2 regions of the Klebsiella sp. A52 genome follow, and region 2 is predicted to be linked to the other one. Evidence: predicted binding sites of a transcription regulator. Region 2 holds the regulator's gene; the other holds the start of a gene.
What was found. Region 2 encodes PurR, which represses purine synthesis genes. Its sites were predicted from a motif close to CANGCAAACGTTTGCNTG; they were not measured.

Region 1: a site for PurR is predicted at 2,097-2,114, ahead of purM (phosphoribosylformylglycinamidine cyclo-ligase). Genes of this name have one in related genera too.

The regions. Positions count from the first base shown of each region.
Region 1 is NZ_CP074437.1:2,729,650-2,734,378, reverse strand. It holds gene upp (uracil phosphoribosyltransferase) at 1-294, opposite strand, end outside; gene KGA69_RS12965 (6-phospho-beta-glucosidase) at 491-1,921, opposite strand; gene purM (phosphoribosylformylglycinamidine cyclo-ligase) at 2,171-3,208, shown strand; gene purN (phosphoribosylglycinamide formyltransferase) at 3,205-3,846, shown strand; gene KGA69_RS12950 (glycoside hydrolase family 28 protein) at 3,900-4,729, opposite strand, start outside.
Region 2 is NZ_CP074437.1:4,134,333-4,139,061, reverse strand. It holds gene punC (purine nucleoside transporter PunC) at 1-579, opposite strand, end outside; gene punR (DNA-binding transcriptional activator PunR) at 692-1,603, shown strand; gene purR (HTH-type transcriptional repressor PurR) at 1,624-2,649, opposite strand; gene KGA69_RS19560 (cytochrome bd-I oxidase subunit CydH) at 2,945-3,034, shown strand; gene KGA69_RS19555 (MFS transporter) at 3,194-4,360, shown strand; gene sodB (superoxide dismutase [Fe]) at 4,410-4,729, opposite strand, start outside.

The sequences.
Region 1 (4,729 bases), 1.4 Mb from region 2:
GACGCTGATACGCGCGCTCGGCACGTGCTCCAGCACGCCTTCCATCATCCCCAGACCGGCACGCAGAATGGGCACTACGGTAATTTTCTTACCTTTGATCTGCTCAACTTCGACCGGGCCGTTCCAGCCTTCGATGGTGACACGCTCGGTAGCGAGATCGGCGGTTGCTTCGTAGGTCAGTAAGCTACCAACCTCTGAGGCGAGTTCACGGAAGCGTTTAGTACTGATGTCATGCTCACGCATCAGGCCCAGCTTGTGTTTGACGAGTGGATGTTTCACTTCCACGATCTTCATTCTCTTTCTCCTCTGAGGGGCAGCCACAAAAAAAATCGCGGGATTATACCGCTTTTTGCGGATTGCGCCATACCCATCTTGCTTGACGTATATCAAACAAAGTGATTTATGGATTGTTACACATTATAAAACAAACAAAAAAAGCCGGAGGTTCCCCTTCGGCTTTTATCTTTGACAACGCTACGCTTGTTGGCACCTACAGGTTTTCGCCGTTACTGGCAATAACCTGCTGATACCAGGCAAAAGATTTTTTCCGGCTGCGGGCCAACGTACCGCGACCTTCGTTATCTTTATCAACAAAGATAAATCCATAGCGCTTTTTCATTTCCCCGGTACCGGCGGAGACCAGGTCGATGCAGCCCCACGGGGTATACCCCATCAGGTCGACGCCATCTTCCACCACCGCTTTTTTCATTTCGGCAATATGGGCGCTGAGATAATCGATACGATACTGGTCGTCCACGCTGCCGTCCGCTTCACGCACGTCAATGGCGCCAAAGCCGTTTTCAACGATAAACAGCGGCAGTTGATAATGATCCCAGAACCAGTTGAGCGAGTAGCGCAGGCCAACCGGGTCAATCTGCCAGCCCCAATCCGATTTCTTCACGTACGGGTTGGAGACCAGGCTGGTGCTTTCGTCGTAATCCAGGTGCGGATTATCGTCAGTCGCTTTGGTGGCGAAGGACATATAGTAGCTAAAACCAATATAGTCGACACAGCCCTCTTGTAACGCCCGGCGGTCGGCGTCGGTAATATCCAGCGTAAAACCGCGGCGCGCGAAGTAGTTGAGCAGATGTTGCGGATAGCGACCGCGTACATGCACATCGGTAAACCAGTAACGACGATGCATGGCGTTCATCGCCATCATCATGTCGTCCGGCGCGCAGGTGAGCGGATAGATAGGACACATCGCGATCATACAGCCAATCTGCAGCCCCGGATTAATCTCGCGTGCCGCCTTTACCGCCAGCGCACTGGCGACTAGTTCATAATGGGCGGCCTGGAACATCACCGGTTCACGGTCTTCGCCGGGCTGATACTTCAGGCCCGAGTTGGTAAAGGGGGCGAAATCTTCATGGAAGTTGGCCTGGTTGTTGATCTCGTTAAAGGTCATCCAGTACTTCACTTTGTGCTGATAGCGGGTAAACACTACCTTCGCGAAGCGGACAAAGAAATCAATGAGTTTACGGTTGCGCCAGCCGCCGTATTCAGTCACCAGGTGGTAAGGCATCTCAAAATGGGAGAGCGTGATCACCGGTTCGATACCATATTTCAGGCACTCGTCGAACAGATTGTCATAGAATTGCAGGCCCGCTTCATTGGGCTCCAGTTCATCACCCAGCGGAAAAATGCGCGTCCAGGCAATTGAAGTACGGAAACACTTAAATCCCAGTTCGGCAAACAGCGCTACGTCTTCTTTATAACGATGATAAAAATCAATTGCCTCATGGTTGGGATAGTTATGACCAGGCAGTACGCCGTCGGTGATCGTACGCGGCACCCCGTGGGCGCCTGCGGTCATCACGTCAGCAACGCTAACCCCCTTCCCTCCTTCTTGCCAGCCGCCCTCAAGCTGATGCGCCGCTACCGCGCCGCCCCACAGAAAACCTTCTTTGAATCCGGACATATACTCTCCCTATAGACGATCGTTATGCGCTTTTCACCAAACAGAAACCGGTTTCATTGGCATAATGATCATTCATTAAAGGCGAGGCAAGCAGAAGACTGTACCCGGTTTCATTTTCGTGAACAGTATCAAATTTGCTCATCTGTAAGCCGTTTTAAATCGAGTGTAAAGCAGGCTCGCAAACGTTTGCTTTCCCTGTTAGAATTGCGCCGATTTTTCTTGCTACCGCAAACGCGTGGAGACTTCGCAGTGACCGATAAAACCTCTCTCAGCTATAAAGATGCCGGCGTGGATATTGATGCAGGCAACGCTCTCGTCGACCGTATTAAGGGCGTGGTGAAGAAAACCCGTCGCCCGGAAGTGATGGGCGGACTGGGCGGATTCGGCGCGCTGTGCGCTCTGCCGCAGAAATACCGCGAACCGGTACTGGTCTCCGGCACCGACGGCGTCGGCACCAAGCTGCGTCTGGCGATGGACCTTAAACGTCACGACACTATCGGTATCGATCTGGTCGCCATGTGCGTTAATGACCTGGTGGTTCAGGGCGCCGAGCCGCTATTTTTCCTTGACTACTACGCGACCGGTAAACTGGACGTAGACACCGCGGCAAGCGTGATCAACGGCATCGCCGAAGGCTGCTTACAGTCCGGCTGCGCGCTGGTTGGCGGCGAAACGGCAGAGATGCCGGGTATGTACCATGGTGAAGATTATGACGTGGCCGGTTTCTGCGTCGGCGTGGTAGAAAAATCAGAAATCATCGACGGCAGCAAAGTGGCTGACGGCGACGTACTGGTCGCGCTTGCCTCCAGCGGCCCGCACTCTAACGGCTACTCGCTGGTACGTAAGATTATCGAAGTCAGCGGCGTTGACCCGCAGACCACCGACCTCAACGGCAAACCGCTGGCCGACCACCTGCTGGCGCCGACCCGTATTTATGTCAAATCGATTCTGAATCTGATTGCCAATGTCGACGTCCACGCTATCGCCCACCTGACCGGCGGCGGCTTCTGGGAAAATATCCCGCGCGTACTGCCGGACAACACCCAGGCAGTGATCGACGAGTCATCCTGGCAGTGGCCGGAAGTCTTCAACTGGCTGCAAACCGCCGGTAATGTCAGCAGCCACGAAATGTACCGCACCTTTAACTGCGGCGTCGGCATGCTGGTCGCGCTCCCGGCAGCCGAGGCGGATAAAGCTATCACCCTGCTGAACGAGCAGGGTGAAAACGCGTGGAAAATCGGTTATATCAAGGCATCCGATGCCGAACAACGTGTGGTCATTGAATGAAAAACATTGTGGTGCTGATTTCCGGTAACGGCAGTAATTTACAGGCGATTATTGATGCCTGCGCCCGGAAGCAAATCAACGGCACCCTGCGTGCGGTATTCAGCAATAAGGCCGAAGCATTCGGCCTTGAGCGCGCCCGCGAGGCCGGTATTCCGGCCTTTGCGCTCTCGCCGAAAGCGTTTGATAGCCGCGAGGCCTTCGACCGCGAGCTGATGCAGCAAATCGACGCCTTTCAACCGGATTTGGTGGTGCTGGCAGGCTATATGCGCATCCTTAGCCCAGCGTTTGTTGACCACTATCAGGGGCGCTTGCTGAATATCCATCCTTCTCTGCTGCCGAAATATCCAGGGCTGCATACTCATCGCCAGGCGCTGGAAAACGGTGATGAGGAACATGGCACCTCGGTGCATTTCGTCACCGACGAGCTCGACGGCGGGCCGGTGATCTTACAGGCTCGGGTACCGGTATTTCCGGAAGACAGCGAAGATGACGTTACCGCCCGCGTTCAGGCGCAGGAGCACGATATCTACCCGCTGGTGGTGAGCTGGTTTGTTGATGGACGCCTGCGTATGGAAGCTAACTCTGCGTGGCTGGATAATCGCAAGCTGCCGCCGCAGGGCTATGCCGCTGAAGAATAAGTTATTCTGGCCCCGGAGCAATCGCCGGGGCAACTTCTTCTCTTGTTTCCTCGCTAATTATCTCCGTTTTCCAGACATAGCGCGTTAGGGTTCCAGGCTGCCGGTAATGGGGTCGGGCGCTGATAATCAAATTCGCGCAGTGTCAGACCCGCTACGCCGTTAGCATACAGTACCGGCAAACCGCCGGGATAAGGCTCGACACCCCAAACGCGGCCGCTTTGCGGATTCAAACACCAGGCGTTATCAATCCCCATCCCGGTCGGCGACATCGGATTGCACGGCGGGCGGATATCATAAAGCCCCTGCTCCGCTGCCAGGTTCAGCTTCTGGGTTAGCTGCACGCCGTCAAACAGAATACGCCGGATCTGACCTGGCGTTTCACTATGCAGGTTTATCGCGCCTTCGCACTCGCCAACCAGCCCGCGGAACTGGATCTGTGAGATTTCGCCGGGTTCAATCGCCGGATCGCGACGGCGCGCGGAAAGGAAAACAGGGTCCGCCTCGCCCCAATGACAGGCCGGCGCGCTCACGCAATCAAAAGCAATGCTGCTAAAAATCATCCGCCGTAGCCGCCCGCCGTCGCGGGATATCAGGCCAATGCCGCGATTGGAGTCAAAGATAGTGCAGTTACTCACCAGCACATCTTCAATATCCCGCCAGGTTTCAGTACCAATTTTAAAGGCGCAGCTTTTCGAGCGCAGCGTGCAGTTAACGATGGTTACCTGACGCAACGGTCGCTGGATGCGCTCAGGTTTATCGGTGGTTTTCAAACAGATGGCATCATCCGCCGCGCTGAAATAGCTATTGGCGATATGGACCTGCTGGCAGCTGTCAATATCCAGCGCATCGGTATTAGCCATCGTCAAATCATTGTCGACGGTAA
Region 2 (4,729 bases):
CTGCTGGGTTTCGCCAGCAGGTTTGACGACCGCCTTCAGACGAAAAGCCGGCAGCATCAACAGTATGGTGATAGCGAACAGGGTGGCGAAGATAGCCTGCCATTCCAGATGGACTAACAGCCAGCTGCCGAGTAACGGCGCCAGCGCCGGAGAGAGCCCGACCAGTGGCATGATCGTCGCGAAAATGCGGTTGGTGCGCTGGGCCGGATAGTAGTCGGTCACCATCGCCTGCCAGGTCACCGCGGCGGCGCATACGCCAATCGCCTGGACAAAACGCAGTACCAGCATCAGCGTCGCATCGCGTACCCACAGCATCCCAAGGCAGCCAAGAGCGAAGATAGCCAGCCCGGCGAGCAGAATCGGTTTCCGACCATAGCGGTCCGACAGCGGCCCCCAGAACAGCTGGCCGATCGCGAAGCCCGCGAGGAATAAGCTCAAGCTGGCGCTAACCGATGCGGCAGAGGTGTTGAGGTCTTGCTGAATGGCGGCAAAGGCCGGTAGATACATGTCGGTGGCCAGAAAGCCAAGCACGCTCAGGCCGCCCAGCCACACTAAAAATCCTTTCCCAGGTTGTTGCATAACGTTCTCTTTCTACTGATGCAGGTACGATGCCGCAGAGTGTAGGGAGTGTAATCCGCCTTGTGAAACGCTATTATTTGTCACATGCATTCAAAAATTTTGCAGGCAGAATATGTGGTCTGAATATTCCTTAGAAGTGGTTGATGCTGTGGCGCGTAACGGGAGTTTCAGCGCCGCGGCGCAGGAGTTGCACCGCGTACCTTCGGCGGTGAGCTATACGGTGCGACAACTGGAGGAGTGGCTTGCGGTTCCGCTTTTTGAACGTCGCCATCGTGATGTTGAATTGACCCCCGCCGGGCACTGGTTTTTGCAGGAAGGACGTTCTGTTATCAAAAAAATGCAGATCACCCGCCAGCAGTGCCAGCAGATTGCTAACGGCTGGCGTGGCCAGCTGTCGATTGCGGTGGACGATATCGTTAAACCGGCGCGGATGCGCCAGATGATTGTTGATTTTTATCGCCATTTTAGCGATGTCGAACTGATCGTTTTTCAGGAAGTTTTCAACGGCGTCTGGGATGCGTTAGCCGATGGGCGGGTAGAATTAGCTATTGGCGCGACGCGTTCGATTCCGGTGGGCGGGCGTTACGCTTTCCGCGATATGGGGATGCTGAACTGGCATTGTGTCGTCGCCAGCAGCCATCCGCTGGCGCAGATGGAAGGGCCGCTCAGCGATGACGTGTTGCGCAACTGGCCGTCACTGGTGCGCGAAGATACCTCACGCTCGCTGCCGAAGCGCACAACCTGGCTGCTGGATAACCAGAAGCGGGTGGTGGTGCCGGATTGGGAATCTTCAGCCACCTGTCTTTCAGCAGGATTGTGCGTCGGGATGGTGCCAGGCCACTTTGCCCGCCCGCATATTGATAGCGGGGAGTGGACGGCCTTAACGCTGGAAAACCCATTCCCGGATGCCGCCTGCTGCCTGACCTGGCAACAAAGCGATGCCTCACCCGCTTTGAGCTGGCTACTTGACTATCTTGGCGACAGCGAAACGTTGAATCGGGAGTGGTTGCGGGCGCCGGAATAACCGGCGCCGGGGGGAGGGCGTTAGCGGCGATAATCGACGAACGGGCCGTCGGCAACCGAGCGGCGCTCGATAAGACGCGGATGTACCTCAATGGACTGCGACTCTTCACGTTTATTAACAATGCGATCGAGCAGCATATTGAATGCCGCTTCCCCGAGCGAGTCCTTTGGCTGATGTATAGTGGTCAGCGCCGGGCTGAAGTAGCGGGCGTTACGCACGTTATCATAGCCGATCAGCGAAATGTCCTGCGGTACGCGCAGGCCCATTTCGTCGGCGGCGCAGATAGCGCCCATCGCCATGATGTCGCCGCCGCAGAACACGGCGGTTGGGCGGTGCTGCTGATTGAGGATCTGCTGCATGGCGCGGTAGCCGGATTCCGGTTCAAAGTCGCCCTGAACAATCCAGTTTTCCGGCACATTGATATGCGCTTCTTTCATTGCCTGCATGAAGCCTGCCAGGCGTCCGGCACCGGTGTTACGCTCAAGCGGGCCCGGAATAACGCCAATTTCACGATGGCCGCGTTCAATCAGGTAACGGCCGGCGATATAGCCGCCTTCAAAGGCATTATCGATAACCGAGTCGGTAAAGTCCGCTTTGGCTTCACCCCAGTCCATCACCACCATCGGGATATGACGATACTCTTCGAGCATACTGAGTACGGACTCCGGGTACTCGGAACACATCACCAGCAGGCCGTCAACGCGCTTTTGCGCCATCATAGACAAGTAGGCGCGCTGTTTTTCCGGATCGTTCCAGGCGTTGCCCAGAATCAGGGTATAGCCTTTCTGGAAGCAGCTTTTTTCTACGGATTCGATAATTTCAGCGAAATAGGCCGCTTCGCTGCTGGTGGCCAGCAGACCGATCGATTTAGTGTGATTGACTTTCAGGCTGCGAGCCACGGCGCTTGGCGAATAGTGGAGTTCTTTAATTGCCGCCCACACCGCATTGCGCGTCTCTTCCGCCACGAAACGGGTTTTGTTAATCACATGTGATACAGTTGTAGTGGAAACGTTTGCGCGTTTCGCTACATCTTTAATAGTTGCCATTACTTCTCACTCCAGACCTTGACCTGATCGTCTGATTATCGATACGTAAACGTTTGCCTATACACACCCTGTATACAATGATCAACATTGCAACACCTGGGAAAACGACACAGAACGACAGGAAGGGGTCAATGGCCGATACGCTTTCAAATTAGCGTGGGATTTTGTCCTATCTCGCGGCAAAGGGGAAGAGCAAAAATGTGCATCACTCTAAATCCGGGAAGATTTTTGCATATTTTTGTGCAAAAATGAGCAAGCTCACTTTCTATGTGGGGATAATCAGGGGAGAAAATTGATGGACACAAATTTAAAGTTTTCGCTGACAACGACGGTTATTGTTCTGGGTCTGATCGTCGCCGCCGCGTTGACCGCGGTACTGCACTGATTCCAGCAGGGAGGGGGCTTCCCCTCCTATCCCGCCATTATTAGCAGATCTGCAAAAATCTTTTGTCATTTCGTTTACTTCTGTTTTTCTGTGATTGATGTCATGCTTTTGGCTTCTGATGTAATGCCGTGTCCTGAATCGGCCTGATGGAGTCTCTGAATGAAAATCAACTTTCCCTTACTCGCGTTGGCGATCGGTGCCTTTGGTATCGGTACCACTGAGTTTTCCCCGATGGGATTACTGCCGGTTATCGCCAAAGGCGTAGATGTTTCTATTCCGGCCGCGGGGATGCTGATTAGCGCCTATGCCATTGGCGTGATGGTCGGCGCGCCGTTAATGACGTTACTGCTGTCGCATCGCGCTCGCCGCAATGCATTGATCTTCCTGATGGGGATCTTCACCCTCGGCAACGTGCTCTCTTCTATTGCGCCGGATTACACGACGCTACTGCTGTCGCGCATTATCACCAGCCTCAATCATGGCGCGTTCTTTGGCCTTGGCTCGGTCGTTGCCGCAAGCGTGGTGCCAAAACACAAACAGGCCAGCGCGGTTGCGACCATGTTTATGGGGCTGACCATTGCCAATATCGGCGGCGTACCGGCTGCCACCTGGCTTGGTGAAACCATCGGCTGGCGAATGTCGTTCCTGGCCACGGCGGGTCTGGGGTTAATTGCGATGGTAAGCCTGTGGTTCTCCCTGCCGAAAGGTAGCGCCGGCGAGCGTCCGAACGTGAAGCGCGAGCTGTCGGTATTAATGCGGCCTCAGGTACTCTCTGCGCTGTTGACCACCGTGCTGGGCGCCGGGGCAATGTTCACGCTGTATACCTACATTTCTCCGGTACTGCATACCATCACCAACGCTTCACCGCTGTTTGTTACCGCCATGCTGGTATTAATCGGCGTCGGTTTCTCGCTTGGCAACTATCTGGGCGGTAAGTTTGCCGACCGTTCAGTCTCCGGCACTTTGAAAGGATTCCTGCTGTTGTTGATTGCCATCATGTTGGCTATTCCGCTGCTGGCGCAATCGCAACTGGGTGCTGCCGTCAGCATGGTCGTGTGGGGCGCGGCAACCTTCGCGGTCGTTCCGCCGCTGCAGATGCGGGTAATGCGCGTGGCGCACGAAGCGCCGGGCCTGTCATCATCGGTGAATATTGGCGCTTTCAACCTCGGCAACGCGTTGGGCGCGGCGGCGGGCGGCGCGGTGATATCCGGCGGTCTCGGGTATGCTTTTGTGCCGGTGATGGGGGCGATTATTGCCGGGCTGGCGTTGGCGGTGGTGCTGTTTGGCGGGCGTTCGCAACCAGAAGAAGCATTAGCGAATAACTAAGTCGCACTAAGAAAAACCGCAGCGGGGTAATCCTGCTGCGGTTTTGTTTTTATGCTGCCAGGTTAGCGGCAACAAATTTCCAGTTTACCAGCGCCCAGAAGTGTTCCAGATAATTAGGACGGGCATTGCGGTAGTCGATGTAGTAGGCGTGTTCCCAGACATCAACGGTCAGCAGCGGCGTCGCATCGGTAGTCAGCGGAGTGCCGGCGTTGCTGGTGGAGACGATAGCCAGGCTGCCGTCTGCGTTTTTAACAAGCCAGGTCCAGCCTGCGCCGAAGTTTTTCGCCGCGGCATCGGTGAATTTCGCTTTAAAATCAGCGAAGCTACCGAAAGATTTGTTAATCGCTGCGGCCAGTTCGCCTTCCGGCT